Regions from separate parts of the Pseudarthrobacter sp. SL88 genome, predicted to be linked through region 4. Evidence: riboswitches for the same ligand, from Rfam matches in the RefSeq annotation. Region 4 holds a riboswitch; each other region holds the start of a gene.
The links. Region 4 has a riboswitch for thiamine pyrophosphate ahead of OVA06_RS00310 (ECF transporter S component). Riboswitches for the same ligand answer to the same signal wherever they lie in the genome.
Positions count from the first base shown of each region.

Region 1: linked by a shared signal. The riboswitch ahead of thiC (phosphomethylpyrimidine synthase ThiC) and the one ahead of OVA06_RS00310 (ECF transporter S component) in region 4 are both predicted to bind thiamine pyrophosphate.
Region 2: linked by a shared signal. The riboswitch ahead of thiD (bifunctional hydroxymethylpyrimidine kinase/phosphomethylpyrimidine kinase) and the one ahead of OVA06_RS00310 (ECF transporter S component) in region 4 are both predicted to bind thiamine pyrophosphate.
Region 3: linked by a shared signal. The riboswitch ahead of thiO (glycine oxidase ThiO) and the one ahead of OVA06_RS00310 (ECF transporter S component) in region 4 are both predicted to bind thiamine pyrophosphate.

Region 1 covers NZ_JAPPRD010000001.1:1,535,364-1,539,570, forward strand. The annotation lists gene OVA06_RS07035 (alpha/beta fold hydrolase) at 1-90, shown strand, start outside; gene thiC (phosphomethylpyrimidine synthase ThiC) at 136-1,965, opposite strand; TPP riboswitch at 1,960-2,067, opposite strand; gene OVA06_RS07045 (amidohydrolase family protein) at 2,160-3,242, shown strand; gene OVA06_RS07050 (VOC family protein) at 3,344-4,207, shown strand, end outside.
Region 2 covers NZ_JAPPRD010000001.1:1,619,639-1,623,845, reverse strand. The annotation lists gene rpmA (50S ribosomal protein L27) at 1-20, opposite strand, end outside; gene rplU (50S ribosomal protein L21) at 81-389, opposite strand; gene thiD (bifunctional hydroxymethylpyrimidine kinase/phosphomethylpyrimidine kinase) at 724-2,253, opposite strand; TPP riboswitch at 2,263-2,361, opposite strand; gene OVA06_RS07460 (Rne/Rng family ribonuclease) at 2,505-4,207, opposite strand, start outside.
Region 3 covers NZ_JAPPRD010000001.1:1,214,456-1,218,662, reverse strand. The annotation lists gene OVA06_RS05645 (thiazole synthase) at 1-482, opposite strand, end outside; gene thiS (sulfur carrier protein ThiS) at 487-723, opposite strand; gene thiO (glycine oxidase ThiO) at 720-2,066, opposite strand; TPP riboswitch at 2,060-2,178, opposite strand; gene thiE (thiamine phosphate synthase) at 2,206-2,928, shown strand; gene OVA06_RS05625 (RNB domain-containing ribonuclease) at 2,980-4,207, shown strand, end outside.
Region 4 covers NZ_JAPPRD010000001.1:74,649-78,855, reverse strand. The annotation lists gene OVA06_RS00315 (ABC transporter ATP-binding protein) at 1-1,381, opposite strand, end outside; gene OVA06_RS00310 (ECF transporter S component) at 1,381-2,004, opposite strand; TPP riboswitch at 2,072-2,209, opposite strand; gene OVA06_RS00305 (heme-degrading domain-containing protein) at 2,306-2,842, shown strand; gene OVA06_RS00300 (hypothetical protein) at 2,941-4,207, shown strand, end outside.

The DNA of each region.
Region 1 (4,207 bases), 1.5 Mb from region 4:
CACCGGCCCCACGATTCAGCCGACGGCAACCGGGCCATCCGGCAGTTCCTCGCCGAAGTCAGCCGGAGTGAACCGGCCCGGGCGTCCTAGCCCGGGCCGGCCACAGGCAACTGCCGGTCAACGCCGGCGGCAGTGTCAGCTGCCGGCCGGGACTTTCAGCTCGGGAAGGTACACCTTGCCGCCGGATTCCAGGAACTCCTGGCTCTTCTCCCGCATCCCCGATGCCGCTTCAGCTATCGCGGCTTGGGCTTCCGCTGACCCGTACTCGTTGCGGATGTCCTGGCTGATCCGCATAGAGCAGAACTTCGGCCCACACATGGAGCAGAAGTGTGCCGTCTTGGCGGGCTCGGCCGGCAGGGTTTCATCATGGAACGATTCGGCCGTCTCGGGGTCAAGCGAGAGCGCAAACTGGTCCCGCCAGCGGAACTCGAACCTGGCCTTTGACAACGCGTCGTCCCGTTCGTGCGCCCCGGGGAGGCCCTTGGCCAGGTCAGCGGCGTGCGCGGCGATCTTGTAGGTGATGACCCCGGTCTTCACGTCGTCCCTGTCCGGCAGTCCCAGATGCTCCTTGGGCGTGACGTAGCAGAGCATGGCGGTGCCGTAGCGGGCGATCTCGGTGGCGCCGATGGCTGAGGTGATGTGATCGTAGCCGGGGGCCACATCGGTGACCAGCGGCCCCAGCGTATAGAACGGCGCGCCCTTGCACAGTTCCTGCTGGCGCTCTACGTTCTCCCGCACCAGATGGAACGGGACATGGCCCGGCCCCTCCACCATGACCTGCACGTCATGTTTCCAGGCGCGCTCCGTCAGCTCAGCCAAGGTGTCCAGTTCCGCGAACTGCGCAGCGTCGTTCGCATCAGCGGTGGCGCCGGGGCGCAGGCCGTCACCCAGCGAGAACGCGACGTCGTACCGGGCAAAGATCTCACACAGCTCATCGAAATGCGTGTACAGGAAATTCTCCTGGTGGTGCGCCAGGCACCATCCCGCCATGATCGACCCGCCCCGGGACACGATTCCGGTGACCCTGTTGGCGGTCAGAGGCACGTAGCGGAGCAGCACGCCGGCGTGGACTGTCATGTAGTCCACGCCCTGCTCACACTGTTCGATGACGGTGTCGCGGAAGATTTCCCACGTGAGCGCGTTCGCCTCGCCGTTGACCTTTTCCAGGGCCTGGTAGATGGGCACGGTGCCGATCGGCACGGGGGAGTTGCGGATGATCCATTCCCTGGTCGTGTGGATGTCGTCGCCCGTGGAAAGGTCCATCACCGTATCGGCACCCCACCGCGTGGCCCACTGCAGCTTGTCCACCTCCTCCCTGATGGAACTGGTGACGGCGGAGTTGCCGATGTTGGCGTTGATCTTCACCAGGAAGGCTTTCCCGATGATCATCGGTTCGGACTCTGGATGGTTGATGTTGTTGGGGATGATGGCCCGTCCGGCGGCAATCTCACTCCGGACCAGTTCCGGATCACAGTTTTCCCGCAGCGCCACGAACCGCATTTCCGGCGTCACCACGCCCTTCCGGGCATAGTGCATCTGGGTGACCGTCCGGCCGTCGACGGCGCGGCGGGGCACCGGGCGCCCGCCCCTCCATTCCGCGGAGGCGGCACCGCGGCGCACGGCCGAGCGGCCGTCGTCGAGCAGGTTCCGTTCCCTTCCGCTGTACGCTTCCGTGTCAAACCGCGCCTCAATCCATTCCGACCGGAAGGGGCTGAGGCCGCGCACGGGGTCGCTTCCCGGCCCCGCTGTCCGGTAGGTGCGGAAGGGGGGATTAGGCTGCCCGTTTGGCGACGGTTCGAGCGCGATTTCCGTGACGGGGACACGGATGCCGTGCTCCGGATCATCGATGTAGGCCAGCGAGTGGGACTTCAGCGATTGGGTGACCGGTGCTTCAGGGCTCGCTCCGGCCGGCGTGACGGCCGGGTGGTTTTGGGCAGGGGGCAGCACTGTTTTGGGTGTATTCAAGGAATACTCACTTCCTTCGCCGGCATTACCCGGACAGGTTCGACGGTCGCAGGCCGCGTCAGCCCGATCTCAGCCCCTGCAGGGGCACCCGTGTGGTCAGGAACGAAGCTACCACAACCCCGGCGGTGACAAGCGCTAACGGCCCTGTCATATTTGCCGGTGCTAGCCTGACCGGGCAGGAAGAGGAGGCATCCATGCCATACATCATCGGTTTCAGCGGCACCGTCCTCACGGGACCGGACAGCGAACGGAACGGTCTCTGGTCCGTGGACGGGTGCCTGACATTTACCCGTCCGGAGGCCAGCCCGGACGTTGTACTTGATGGCTGGGTGCTGCCCGGCTTCGTCGACGCCCATTGCCACATCGGCCTGGGCCCTGCCGGGCCGGTGGACGCCGGTGAGGCCGAGGCCCAGGCCCGCGCCGACCTGGACTCAGGCACGCTGCTGATCCGGGACGCGGGGTCGCCCGCCGATACCCGCTGGATGCAGGGCGGCCGAGACTTTCCGCTGCTGATTCGGGCCGGCAGGCGCGTCGCCCGTACCCGCCGTTACCTCCGGGGCTTCGCCCACGAGGTCGAGCCTGAAGGGCTTGTGGAGGCCGTGCGTAAGCAAGCCCGCGACGGCGACGGCTGGGTCAAGCTCGTCGGGGACTGGATCGAGCGCAGCGCCGGCGACCTCGCACCCTCCTTTCCCGCCGGCGTCGTCCGCGATGCGATCAGTGCCGCACACGATGAAGGTGCCCGCGTCACCGCCCACTGCTTCGCCGAAGACACCCTGGACCAAATGCTCGACGCCGGGATCGACTGCATAGAACACGCCACCGGCCTGCTGCCCAGGCACCTGCCGCGGTTTGTGGAGCAGGGCGTACCCATCGTTCCGACGCTGGTCAACATCGCCACGTTCCCGGATATTGCTGCCCAGGCCAAGCCCAAGTTTCCGGTGTACGCCGCCCACATGCTGGCTCTCTGGGAACGCCGGCTGGAGCGGGTGGGCGAGGCATGGGAAGCCGGCGTGCAGATCTTCGCCGGAACGGATGCCGGCAGCGTGATCCGCCACGGCAGGATCGCTGACGAAATCCTTGCCCTGCACGCGGCCGGGCTGCCCGCAGCCCAGGCGCTCAACGCGGCCAGCTGGGCCGCCCGAGCCTGGCTGGGCGCCGACGGGCTGGCAGAAGGGGCGCGTGCCGACGTCGTGCTGTTCCGGGACGATCCCCGGAGGACGCTGGACACCGTGGCGCACCCGTCCCACGTGGTTTTGGGTGGCCAGGTGGTCCGCTAGGAAAACATCCACCCTGCACTTGGAATAAATTGAAGCTTCAAGTAATTTTAACTTATGACAGGCCGTCTCATCCGGACGGCCTCCATTAGAGGGAGCGTTCAATGACTGCAGAAGCCACCAGCCAGGATCTTCTTCCTGCCGACCTCGCCATGGGCACCGTGATGCTCAAGGTCGGCAACATGAAGGTCATGACCGACTACTACCAGCGCGCACTGGGGCTTGAGGTGGTTGCTGAGCAGGACGGCGGCCTGTACCTCGGCCGCCTCGGCAAGCCCCTGGTCCATCTGGCTCCGGCCCCCGGCCTGACGATCCCCGGCAGGGGAGAAGCTGGCCTGTTCCACACGGCCCTCCTGTTCGAGGACCAGGCGGCACTCGCCGCCACGGTGGCCACTGCAGCCCAGTTCGAGCCCCGCTCCTTCACGGGCAGCGCCGACCACCTGGTCAGCGAGGCCTTCTACTTCAGTGATCCCGAAGGCAACGGCATCGAGCTCTACTGGGACCGCCCGCGAAGCAACTGGTCCTGGAACGGCACCGACGTGGTGATGGACAGCCTGGCGCTGCCGCCCCAGCGCTACCTGGAGCAGCACCTCTCCGAAGAATCACTCCAGGGTCAGCGGCAGACCACCGCCGGAGTAGGCCACGTCCACCTCCAAGTGGGCGACGTCCAGTCCGCCCGGGACTTCTACGTAGGAACGCTCGGGTTCGAAAAGACCGCCGGCTGGCACGGGCAGGCTCTCTTCGTCTCCGCGGGCCGCTACCACCACCACATGGCCATGAACGTCTGGAACAGCCGCGGTGCCGGTCCGCGGAAGGACACCCTTGGCCTCGGCGAGGTCCTCATCGAGGTGCCGTCCGGTGACGACGTCGGCGCGCTCGCTGACCGCCTGAAGGTCGCCGGCGTCTCCTCGCACCACACCGGCGCTGAGCTGCGCTTCGAGGACCCGTGGCGCAACAGCATCCGGGTT
Region 2 (4,207 bases), 1.5 Mb from region 4:
GCGCCCTTTTTATGTGCCATCTGAAATGCCTGCCTTTAAATTCTGGGGAATCTGCTGAAAACCTGAACAGTAACCGGTGGTTACTTGATGCCAGTGATCTTGACCTTGGTCAGTTCCTGACGGTGACCCTGGCGCTTCTTGTAACCGGTCTTGTTCTTGAACTTCTGGATGACAATCTTAGGACCACGGAGGTCCTGGAGGATTTCAGCCGTAACGGTCACCTTGGCCAGGTCAGCAGCGGCAGTGGTGATCTTGTCACCATCAACCAGGAGCAGTGCGGGCAGCTCGATGGTGCTGCCAGCCCCACCGGCGACGCGGTTCAGGGTAACGAAGTCTCCAACGGAAACCTTCTCTTGGCGGCCGCCTGCGCGGACAATCGCGTACACCACTTGGGAACTCACTTCTCTCGACGTTTATAACTAAAATTGCGTGCGGCACCCGTTGCACTGTTTGGCTGGGTTCCCGCTGTGCCTCAACGCCGTGGATTCCCCGAAGGTCTCCATGAGTTATCCCGCAGGACTGCCTTGTGTTTTCCACGTTGGCATGTTCCCGGGGTCATAACCCAAGTGTTGGCGTAAGCACCGAAGATCCAGAATACGCTAATTCCGTCTCCGGCCGCAAATGAGGCTGGCTCCGGCGGGTCGGCTGTGATAGGAACCACAGACATCGTCCGCCACCGGGGCCGTGCCAGACCATAATACCGGCAGCACGGCCCGGGCGGGTTCAGGAGTGGAGCCGCGGCGCGTCGAAGAACTCCACTTCCAGCCGGCAGGACTGCCGGAATGCGGTGGCCATGGCGTGCCGTTCGTCAGCGGAGGCCTTGCGCGCCGCTTCGTCCACCACGGCGATGGCCCGCCGCGTTGCCTCCGCGAAATCTTCGTCGGCATACGTGCGGAGCCACTCGGCGTAGGGGTGGCCTGCCGGTTCCCCGTCCGCGAGGAACCTGGCATGGAGCGTCTTCCCGGCGTCCGCGTACAGCCAGAAACAGGGCAGGACAGCTGCTGCCAGGACTGCATAGCTGCCCGACGCCGAAGCGGCGGTCAGGTGGTCCACGTAGGCCTTGGTGACAGGCCCGAGTTCGGGGAGGACGGTGCGGGTGCTGAGCCAGGAACGGTGCAGTTCCGACTCCACTTCGAGGCATTGCTGGGCCGACGCCGCCCAGAACAGCTGCTCGGCCTCCGTGGGGGCCAGCGCGCTGGACCGGGCGAGGACTCGCGAATACCCGTTCAGGTAGATGGCATCCTGCGCAAGGTAATACGCGAACTCGCTTTCCGGCAGTGTCCCCGAGGCCAGGCCCTGGATGAAGTCCAAGGCGTAGATCGACTCAAGGTGTGCGTTGGCATCTTTCCGCAGCTGCGCCGTGAAGTCGCCTGGCCGAAGGGCTTGGCGGATGTGGTGGAAATGGTGGACGGGACCGTTGCCGGTTCCCACCTCCAGCGCCGCGGACGCGGCCAACGCCCCAGCAAGCCAGGGTTTCACTTCCCGAAGAGATGCTTCCCAGTTGCCTACCTGGGCCTGGACCGTGGCCATGGCGGAGGACAGGGAGCAGCCTGTGCCATGGCTGTTGCGTGTGGTCACCCGCTCCCCCGGGACTTCGACGACGTCCGCGGACAGCATGCCCGGCGGCCCAACCAGGGCGTCCGGGCAGCTGCTGCCCTGCAGGTGCCCGCCCTTGACCAGCACGGCGGCGCCGGTGGCACCAGCCAGCCGCCTGCCCTGATCCAGCGCCGCCTCCCAAGTGTCCGGTACGTCTTCTCCCAGCAGCATGGCCAGTTCGGCCAGGTTGGGGGTGACCAGGTGGGCCAGCGGCACCAGGTTCCGGAGCGCGGCTTCGGCGCTCTCCTGCAGCAGCCGGTCCCCGCTGGTGGCAACCATGACCGGGTCCAGGACCACGACGGCGGGGCGCACCTTCTCCAGCCAGGTGCGCACGGCAGCGATCACGTCGGCATCGCCCAGCATGCCGATCTTGACGGCGTCCACGTGGATGTCGTCGCTGATGGCCGCGAGCTGCTGCGCCAAAAAGGATGCCGGAGGAACATGGACGGCGGTCACTCCGCGGGTGTTCTGGGCTGTGAGGGCAGTGATGGCGGCCATGCCGTAGCCGCCGTGCGCTGCGATGCTCTTGAGGTCGGCCTGGATGCCGGCCCCGCCGGAGGGGTCCGAGCCCGCGATGGCTAGGACGCGGGGCACATCGCGTCCGGCAGCCGGCAGTTCGGTCGCGGAGGGATTCGGGAGCGGGGTGGCTGCAGGCATGGCAAGGTTCGTAGACAAAAGAGACATCCCTTCGCCGGTACTAACCGGACAGGTTCAACGGGTGTGGATCTCAGCCGGGCCTGGTGCGCGGCACCCCGTGTCGGTTCCCCAGCCTAGCCGTTGGACGGCAGTCAACCGAAAGGTGACTGCACCTGTGAAGTGTGCGGCTGAGGTCCACTCCCCGTTAACGGCAGATGCCCGGCCCCACCACAGGAGTGGAGGGGCCGGGCATCTGCAGTGCCTGGGTCCGGTCAGAGCTCGGAGGCAGGAACCCCTACGCCCAGGATGATGGGCGCATCGGCTTTGGCTGCCGGTTCTGCCGGCGCGGCAGGCTCGGGCGCCTTGGCGGCATGGGAGTGGCCTTCGCTGGCCGACGGGACGTTCTCATGGTGTTCCACGGTGGTCTCGTTGGCTGCGCCCTGGGCCCTGCTTGCACTGCGGTTACGCCGCGGACGGCGCTGCCGGGACAGGTCGGGGGCGGCAGCGGCGTTCAGCTCAAGTGCGGGGGCCGCAGCTGCGACGGGCTGCCGGGGTGCCGCAGCCTCCGCCGGTTCAGGGGTGACTGGCGCGGCCTGGACCGTGGCGGACTCCCGCGACTGGCTGCCAACAGGCGAAGCCGGCTGGCCCAGGTGGGCGAACGCTTCGGCCAGCCGGTCAAGCGACAGCGCAGGTGAGGGCTGCTGCTCGTCTGCGTGCTCAACGAACGGCAGCGCGACTTTCTCGCCGCCGAACGTCAGGACAGCTGCCGGGCGTACCGGCGTCCCGTCGTCGTGCCTCTCCGTTGTGCCCGCGTCCTGCTGGGCAGGGGTTTGACGGGCCGCCACCTCGTCATCGTGCAGGTGCGCAGCGTGGGCAGCTGCGGCAATGTTGGCCAAGGCCAGCCTGGTGGCTTCAGCCTTGGCGTGGCGTTCGGCCTCGTGCGGATCCGGCTGGACTGGGTGGGCTGCCACAGCCGCGGGTGCGGGTGCCGGCTCGGCCGGCTGGCCGCCACGTCCGCGGCGGCGCTTGCGTTCGCCGCGGGTACCTTCCTGGTTGCTGTCGGGGCGCTGTCCCTCATTGCGCTGGCCCTCGCTGCGGTTCCCATTAGGGCGGGCATCGGAGCGGATGTCAGAGCGGTGGACGTGCTGCTCGGCTGCCACGATGTTGGCGCGGCGGTGCTCCACGGGGTCGTCATGGGTGACGACGCCGCGGCCCGCGCAGGCTTCACACTGCTCGCCGAAGACTTCCAGGAGCCCGGTGCCCATGCGCTTGCGGGTCATCTGGACGAGTCCCAGCGAGGTGACTTCCGCCACCTGGTGCTTCGTCCGGTCGCGGCCGAGGCATTCCACCATGCGGCGCAGGACGAGGTCGCGGTTCGATTCCAGGACCATGTCGATGAAGTCGATCACGATGATGCCGCCGATGTCGCGCAGCCGCAGCTGGCGCACCACTTCCTCGGCCGCTTCGAGGTTGTTCTTCGTGACGGTTTCTTCGAGGTTGCCGCCGCTTCCGGTGAACTTGCCGGTGTTGACGTCCACCACTGTCATGGCTTCGGTCCGGTCGATCACCAGCGAGCCGCCGGAGGGCAGGAAGACCTTGCGTTCGAGGGCCTTGTGGATCTGTTCATCAATCCGCCAGGCAGCGAAGATGTCCTGGTCCTTGGTCCACTTTTCGAGGCGTCCCACCAGGTCCGGAGCCACATAGGTGACGTAGGCCTCGATGGTGTCCCAGGCTTCCTCACCGGAGACGATCAGCTTGGAGAAGTCCTCGTTGAAGACGTCACGGACCACCTTGATGGTGAGGTCGGGCTCGCCGTACAGCAGCTCCGGAGCCAGGACCTTGGTGGAGGAGGACTGGCTTTCGATGCCTTCCCACTGGGCGCGGAGCCTGTTGATGTCGTGGGTCAGCTCTTCCTCGGACGCCCCTTCGGCCGCCGTGCGCACAATGACGCCCGCCTGCTCCGGAAGGCGGTCCT
Region 3 (4,207 bases), 1.1 Mb from region 4:
GTGGCGCCCAGGTTTTCCAGCCGGAGGGCCAGGACGGGGTCGTCATTGGTGTAGGCAAAGACTTTAAAGCCGCGGTTGACCAGCTGTTCGGTGGCGTCCACCAACTCAACGGCGTCCGGCAGGAGCGTGTGCTCGTCGGCGATGACCTCCAGCTTCACCCAGTCGGTTTCCAGCGCTTCCCGGGCCAGTTCGGCGGTCAGGACGGCGTCCCGCGCAGTAAAACAGCCTGCTGTGTTGGGCAGGACCCGGATCCCGTGGTCCACCAGCAGTTGGAACAGGGAGCCCGATTCTGCGGGTGAGTAGCGCCGCATGGCCACCGTGGTGAGGGACGTTCCGGAGGCCACCAGAGCTGCGCCCAGGCCGTCCAGGCTTGGCGCGCCCCCCGTCCCCATGATGAGCCTCGACTCCAGGGCGACGCCGTCAATAACGAGGGAGTCAGGCCTGCTGGGTGCCGCTGGGGTAAGGGTGGTCGATTCGGTCATCGTGTCAGCCTCCCTGTACTGCGGTGACGAGTTCGACGTCGTCGCCGTCCGCGAGCGCGGTGCCGTGCCATTGGCTGCGGGGCACCACTTCGGAATTGTGCGCCACGGCCACGCCCAGCCTTTGCCCGTCGGTTGCCTGGCCGTCGGCCGCAAGCGCGCGTCCGGTTACTTCGCTCACCAATGCCGTGATGGACGCCCCGTCCGCCACGGTGCGTGGTGCCCCGTTCAGGGTGATGTTCATGCTGTCTCCTTGATGTTGAAGCTGGGGGCCGGGATCCGGCCGGAAAAGCGGTCCGGACGGAACGGCTGCCACCGGGGGTCTGCCTTTCCCTCCATCAGGTCGCGGCAGATGGCGGCCGCGGCCGGCGTGAGGAGAACGCCGTGGCGGAAGAATCCTGTGGCCACGATCAGTCCGGGAATATGGGCTGCGCTGGCGTCTCCCCCATCCGCGGGCACCCTGCCCAGTAGCGGGGCATTGTCCGGGGTGGCCGGGCGGGCCCGCGCGGTGCATTCGAGCAACTCCAACTCTGCGACCGCGGGCACCAGCACCTGGGCGTCGCGAAGCAGCTGGTACACGCCGCCAGCGGACACCGCGCTGGACCCGGTACTCGGCGGCACAGCTCCGGACGCAGTGCCGGCTCCCGCCGGAGCATCCTCCCGCTGGGTGGCGCCTATGACCACGGTTCCGTCCTCGCGTGGAACCAGGTAGACGGGGACACCGCGCACCAGTCCGCGGACTGTGGACGTCAGCAAGGGCTGAAGGTGCTGGGGGACCGCCAGCCGCAGGATGTCGCCGTGCACGGGACGCAACGGTAACCGGAGTCCCGCCGGCAGGTTCTCGAGGGATGCCGCCGCCATGCCGTTGGCCACCACCGTTTCGCCGGCGAGCACCAGTCCGCCTCCGGCAAGCCGGACACCGGCCACGGCGCCATCTGCCCATTCAAGCGCCACAGCCCTGTCCGCCACCGCGAATCCATCCAGCGCGCCGGCAACCGCAGTCCCGGCAACGCCGCTGCTTGCCGGGAGGTGGCTGGCCAGGGCGGCCCGGAAGCACCCTACGAGTCGCCGGGGATCCACCTGGTGGTCCGCAGGAGTGTCCAGTGCGCAGGCGATGGCGGGGCTGAGCAGCGGTTCCCGGCGCCGGGCCTCGCGGACCGTCAAGGGTTCCACGGCGAGTCCGTTGGCCTGCTGCACGCCGCGCAGGTCCATCAGTGCCTGCCGGTCGCCGGCGTCGGCGCCAACGGCGAGCGTGGGCGTCGCCAGGTATCCGGAACCGCGGCCTGACACGCGGGAAAGGTCCGCGGCGAACTGCGGCCAGCGCTCCGATGCATCCAGCATGAGGCCCAGGAGCTCTTCCTCCTGGTAATGCAGCTCGCTGACGGGGGCCAGCATGCCTGCCGCCGCCCAGCTGGCTCCGGAGCCCGGTGCATCGTCTATCAGCACCACTGACCGGCCTGAGCGCCTGGCCTCCCAGGCTATGCCGTGGCCAATGACGCCTCCGCCGATCACTGCTACGTCGGCAGAAATTGTTGGAACGACGGAGGAGCTTGCGATGGTGTCCGGAGGGCTTTCGGGGATGCCCATGGTGTCTCCTTCCCTACGCCGGTATTAACCGGATCAGGTCAAGCGGTCGGCTCTGACGCCCTCTCAGCCCGGCGCTTTGTGACAGCTGCCACGGGCTCCCGCAGTACGAGGCAAGTGTAGAGGAACTAGGCTTGCAGCCATGAATGTGTCCCACTCCCCTGCCCCCGCCGCGGCGCCCGGCACCGATGCCTTCACCACTGCGGCCGGTAACGGCGCACTGAAAGCCGCACGCCTGTACCTCTGCACGGATGCGCGCCGCGGCCGGGGCGACTTCGCCGGGTTCGTGGACGCGGCGTTCGAAGGCGGCGTGGACATTATCCAGCTGCGGGACAAGTCCATCGAGGCGGCCGAGGAGCTGGACCTGCTGGCGGTCCTCAAGGAGTCGGCCCAGCGGCACGGGCGGCTGTGGGCCGTCAACGACCGGGCGGACATTGCGGTCCTTTCCGGTGCCCCGGTCTTCCACGTGGGCCAGAAGGACCTTCCGGTAGCAGCCGCGAGGACGCTGCTCAACGGCAACGCCGCCATCGGCCTGTCCAGCCACACGCCGGAACAGGTGGATGCCGCCCTGGCCGACGCCGCAGGACCTGCCGGCCTCGACTACTTCTGCGTGGGCCCGCTCTGGGCCACCCCCACCAAACCCGGCCGGGCCGCCGTCGGCCTGGACCTGGTGAAGCATGCGGCCGCGAAGGCCCCCAGTGATGTGCCGTGGTTCGCCATCGGCGGCATCGACCACTCCAACGTGGACCAGGTGGTCGCGGCCGGGGCCACAAGGATCGTGGTGGTCCGCGCCATCACCGATGCTGCCGATCCTGCTGCCGCCGCTGCCTCGCTTCGTTCCGCCCTGGACGCCGCGGCGTCCTGAAGCTGACCGATTCCCTGCGTAATCGGATGACTTGGGGTTAGGCTGATTTTCGTGTCACATCATCGGCTGGCTCCCAACGTCCATGAGCGCACCAATGCCCTGGAAGAGGCCTTGGCCGCGCTGCGGACGGAGCTGGAACTTCCGGGCCCATACCCGGGTGACGCGGTCAAGGACGCCGAGGCCGCGGTGGCCGCGCTGCGCCTGCCGGAGTACGACCTGACCGCGGTGGAGTTCGTCACCATCGATCCCGCGTCGTCCACGGACCTGGACCAGGCCCTCTTCATCGAAACGGACGGCGACGGCGGGTACCACGTCCTGTACGCCATCGCCGATGTCCCCGCGTTCGTGGCGCCCGGCGGACCCCTGGATGCCGAAACCCGGCGCCGGGGCCAGACCTTCTACGCCCCGGACGGGCGCATTCCGCTGCACCCGGAAGTCATCAGCGAGGGCGCCGGCAGCCTCCTGCCGGAACAGGACTGCTCGGCTTTCGTCTGGGATTTCCGGCTCGACGGCAATGCCGAGGTCACGTCCGTCGGTGTCCGCCGGGCCCGTGTTCGAAGCCGCGCGAAACTCAGCTACAAGGGTGCACAAGCTGACCTGGACGCCGGTACTGCCTCTCCCCTGCTTGTCCTGCTGAAGGAAGTGGGGCTCAAGCGTGTCCGCCTGGAACGCGCCCGGAACGGTGCCAGCCTGAACATGCCGGACCAGGAGATCGTCCAACTGCCCGATGGCGGCTACCGCATTGCTGCTGCACCCCAGCTGCCCGTGGAGGACTGGAACGCCCAGATTTCCCTGATGACGGGGATGGCCGCCGCCAAGATCATGCTCGACGCCAAGGTGGGGATCCTGCGCACCATGCCGCCACCGGACGAGCGCTCCCTGCGCCACTTCCGGCTGCAGACGGAGGCGCTGGGCAAAGCCTGGGACGGCGAGGTGGGATACGGCGAATACCTGCGGACCCTTGACCCGACGGACCCCCGACAGCTGGCCATCATGCACTCGGCCGGCATGCTCTTCCGCGGCGCCGGATACACCGCCTTTGACGGCAACGTTCCGGCTGCCCCGATCCAGGCGGCCATCGGCGATGCCTATGCCCACACCACTGCGCCGCTGCGACGCCTGGTGGACCGCTTTGTGCTGGTGACCTGCGAGGCGCTGAGCAACGGAGGTACCGTCCCCGGCTGGGTGCGGGATGCGCTTCCGTCCCTCCCAGAGATTATGGCGGGCTCGGACCAGCTGGCATCCCGGATGGAGCGCATGGCCCTGGATACGGTGGAGG
Region 4 (4,207 bases):
CCAGGACCAGTACCTGCGGGCTTGCCGCAAGGACCGTGGCCACGGAAAGCCGCCGCTTCTCGCCGCCGGACAGGGTGTAGGGGTTGGCGTCCACCAGGTGGGTGAGCCGCAGCCGTTCCAGCAGCTCATCAACCCTGTCTTCACCGTGCCCCAGGTGCCTGGGACCGAAGAGCAGTTCGTCCAGGACCTTGCCGGTGACGAACTGGTGCTCCGGTTCCTGGAAGACCGTGCCGATCCGCTCAATCAGCTGTTCCGCTTTCCACTGGTACGGAGTGATTCCGGCGCCGCGGCTGAGGTCCGTCGTCGCGGATACCGTCCCGTTGACCGGTTCGAGGAGTCCGGCAAGGGTCAGCGCGAAGGTTGATTTCCCTGCGCCGTTGGGTCCGGTGACAGCGAGCGCCTGCCCGGCGCGGACCTGGGCAATAATGCCTTCCTGCACCGGCACCGGCGGGACTTTCCGAAGGCCCATTCGGCGCGGGCGTTGCCGGGAGACGCCCAGGTTTTCGGCGGCCAGGAGGAGTCCTCCGGCCCCGGGTGCCTGTTCCGCCGCCCGCCCGCGGGTGGACGGAACATACCCGGGAACCCACACGCCGGCGGCCATCAGCATGGTCCGCGCTTCGGCCAGCACACGGTCCGGCGGGCCGTCAAGGAGCACCGCGGGGTTGGCGCCACTACCGGGCTGCAGCACAACGATCCTGTCCACGAGGTCCTTCCACACGGACACCCGGTGCTCCACCACCACCAGCGTGGCGCCGGTCTTGTCCAGGCAGCGGGCCACGGCGTCCCGGACTTCGAGCACGCCGGCCGGGTCCAGGTTGGCGGTGGGTTCATCCAGCAGGATCAGCCCGGGGCGCATCGCGAGGATGCCGGCAAGCGCCAGGCGCTGTTTCTGCCCGCCGGACAGAGCCGACGTCGGGTGGTCCAGCGGCAGGTGGGACAGGCCGACGTCGGCCAGCGCCTCATGCACGCGCGGCCAGATGGCGTCGCGGGGCACGGCAAGGTTTTCGGCGCCGAAGGCGACGTCGTCGCCTACCCGGGAAAGGACCACCTGGGTCTCGGGGTCCTGCTGCATGAGGCCCGCGCGGCCCCGCTGGCCGCGGGGCGGGCCGCCGTCGACCAGCAACGAACCGGTCTCGTCGGACTCACCTGCCTCGCCGTCGTCGTCCTCATCGCCCAGCACCCCGGCGAGCGCATGGAGGAGCGTCGATTTTCCTGCCCCGGACGGGCCAAGCAGGAGTACGCGCTCACCCGGGCTGATGTCGAGGTCGAGGGCGTGGACGGCCGGTGTGGTGCGGCCCGCGTGCCGCCAGCCCCAGCCGCGGGCGGTGACCGTCGCTGGCCGCACCGTTCGGGGCGCGGCGGCGTGGGAAGGTGCCGGCATCAGGAGAAAACGGGCTCCGTAGCGGCCTTCCGGGATGCAAAGGAGCTCAGCACGCCGGTCCGGGCAAGGCCGCGGGTGGCGATCCAGGCGAGCGCGCCGGCGATGATGGCCCCGGAAATAACCGTGAAGGCGATGTACGCGAGCTTGTCACCGCCCGGGTAGGCGATGTTCCAGCCCCACGGCGCGAAGGAATCGTTCAGGCCGCAGAAGAGGCCAGCCGCGGCACCGGCCAGGAGGGAGACCGGGAGGTTGAATTTCCGGTAGACGAAGATGGCGAAGATGATCTCGGCACCCAGGCCCTGGACGAACCCGGAGAACAGCACGGAGGCGCCGTACTGGGAGCCCATGAGCAACTCGCCGGTGGCGGCGACCGTCTCGCAGAACAGGGCAGCTCCGGGCTTGCGGATGATGAGCATGCCCAGGACCGCCGGGATCATCCAGCCGCCGGCCAACAGGCCGGTGAGGGGCGGGTAGGCCGCGTTCATCGGCGCGGAAATCGTGGCGGTTCCCTGGGACCAGGCCCAGAAGATGACGCCGCCGGCGATGGCGATCAGGGCCGCCACCACAATGTCCACGACGCGCCAGGACCTGCTGGCGGGCTTTTTGATTGCTGAAGTAGTCATGTGATCCTCCTGGAAAACAGGAGGGGAAAGTGGACGCGGGTGCCGGCTGCTGCCGCCATTCTCCGCGCACTTCGAGAACTCGACTCCCTTGCGCCGGTACTAACCGGATCAGGTTCGAGGGTCTGCGGCTGTCCGCACTCTCAGCGCCCGCCTGCGTTTCCCGGCTGATGCCGGGGCCGACGGCGGCGCTCCCCTGTCGTTAATGTGTTGTTGATGATGCTGTGGATGTGTTGCGTTTGAATTTTTCGCGCCCTTCCGGGCGTGCTCAAGTTTACACCTGGAGGGCGGTAGATTGTGGGCCATGACTGCCAACCCGCCAGATGTGACTGCCTACGATCCCGACTCCACCGACGCCCAGCCGGAGGGCTCGCTCCAGGCCCTGATCAGCCGGATTGAGGCGGAGATCCGGGAATTGCAGTTCCCCGGCTTTTCGCCCGATGACGCCCTTAACCTTGGCCTGCTCCTGGTGGAACTCGGCAAGGAGCGGAATCTTCCCATCGCCATCGACATCACCAAGGGCGAGCAGGTCCTCTTCCACGTTGCGCTCCCCGGAGCCACCCCGGACAACGAACACTGGGTCCGCGCGAAGCAGCGTACGGCCGCCCGCTACGAGGTGCCGTCCTTGCTGGTGGGCCTGCGCGGCAGGGCCCGTGGCGGCCGGATCGAGGACAATACGTGGTTCGACCAGTCCCGCTACGCCGCCCACGGCGGTGCATTCCCGGTCTACGTCGCGGGCGTAGGCGCGGTTGCCACGGTGACCGTGTCCGGACTCCCCCAGGTAGCGGACCACGACCTTGTGGTGGAAGCGATGCGCGGGGTGCTCGGGCAGGCTGGTTGACACTGCCCGGCGTTCTTACAAGGATTGGGCGGGAAAGCGTTTTCTGAGCTGCCTGCTGCCGGACCTGGCCCAGGCATGAGCCAAGGAGTGCGTGCAACGTGCACAGCCAGCAGACCGTGATCAACCGCGAAGCGCTGGTACGGCGCCACAACGTGGAACAGGACAGCCTCGATCCGCGGAGCCCCGCCTCGGTGGGCAACGGTGAGTTCTGCTTCACCATGGACCTGACCGGCATGCAGACCCTTCCCGGGGAATACCCGGTAGCTGCCCGCGACGACCTGCCGCCCGGCACCCTGCTGGGCACGCAGGCACAGTGGGGCTGGCACGCCATCCCGCCGGAACAGGAGTACACCCTTGCCGGTTCCACAGTCCCCTACGATTCACCGCGCGGCCCGGTCCCCTACGTGGACATGGTGGGCGCCATCGTGGATGGCCGCGAAACCCAGTCATCGCGGGCGGAAACCTGGCTCCGCGCCAACCCCCACCGGCTGGACCTGGGCCGGATCGGCTTGGCGCTCCCGGGCAGGGACGCCCCTGCGCTCACCGGGAACGACATCACCGGCGCGCACCAGGTCCTGGACCTCTGGACGGGCACAGCCACCAGCATCTTCACCCTGCACGGCAGTCCGGTCAATGTCACCACGGCCTGCCGCCCGGACAGGGACGAGCTGGGCTTCCGCATCCTCTCTCCCGCCCTCGCGGACGGCCTCGCCGTATCCCTGGCCTTCCCCTACGGTTCCGAAGCCTGGCATAACGCAGCCGACTGGAACAGCCCCGCCGCACACACCACCACCGTTGAGGAACGGCACGCCGGCGGCCCCAACCGGCGCTGGCTGATTTCGCGCCGCCTGGACAGTTCCGGATACCAGGTGGCCGTCAGCGGCGCGGGGCTGGAACTCGAACAGGCCGGCCCGCACGAAGTGCTCATCCGGGCCGCGGCGGGGCAGGACAGCCTCGATTTCAGCGTGCACTTCATCAGCGCGGGGCGGGGTGACTGTCTTCCCCGCGGCAGCGGCGGCATCGGCGGGCTTTCGGCGCCGGCATCGGGCCCGGCCCCGGAACTGGCATCGGCACCGGGGAGTGCCGCCATTGCCGCGTCCCGCACGGCGTGGCCGGAATTCTGGAAGTCAGGCGGCGCCGTCGACCTCTCCGGAACAGCCGATCCGCGGGCCGGCGAGATCGAACGCCGGGCGGTGCTCTCCCAGTACCTCACGGCCATCAACTGCTCCGGGTCGCTGCCGCCGCAGGAGACGGGGCTGGTCTGCAATTCGTGGCGCGGCCGCTTCCACCTCGAGATGCACTGGTGGCATGCCGCCCACTTCGCCATGTGGAACCGGACGGAGCTCCTGCTGCCCGCACTCCGCT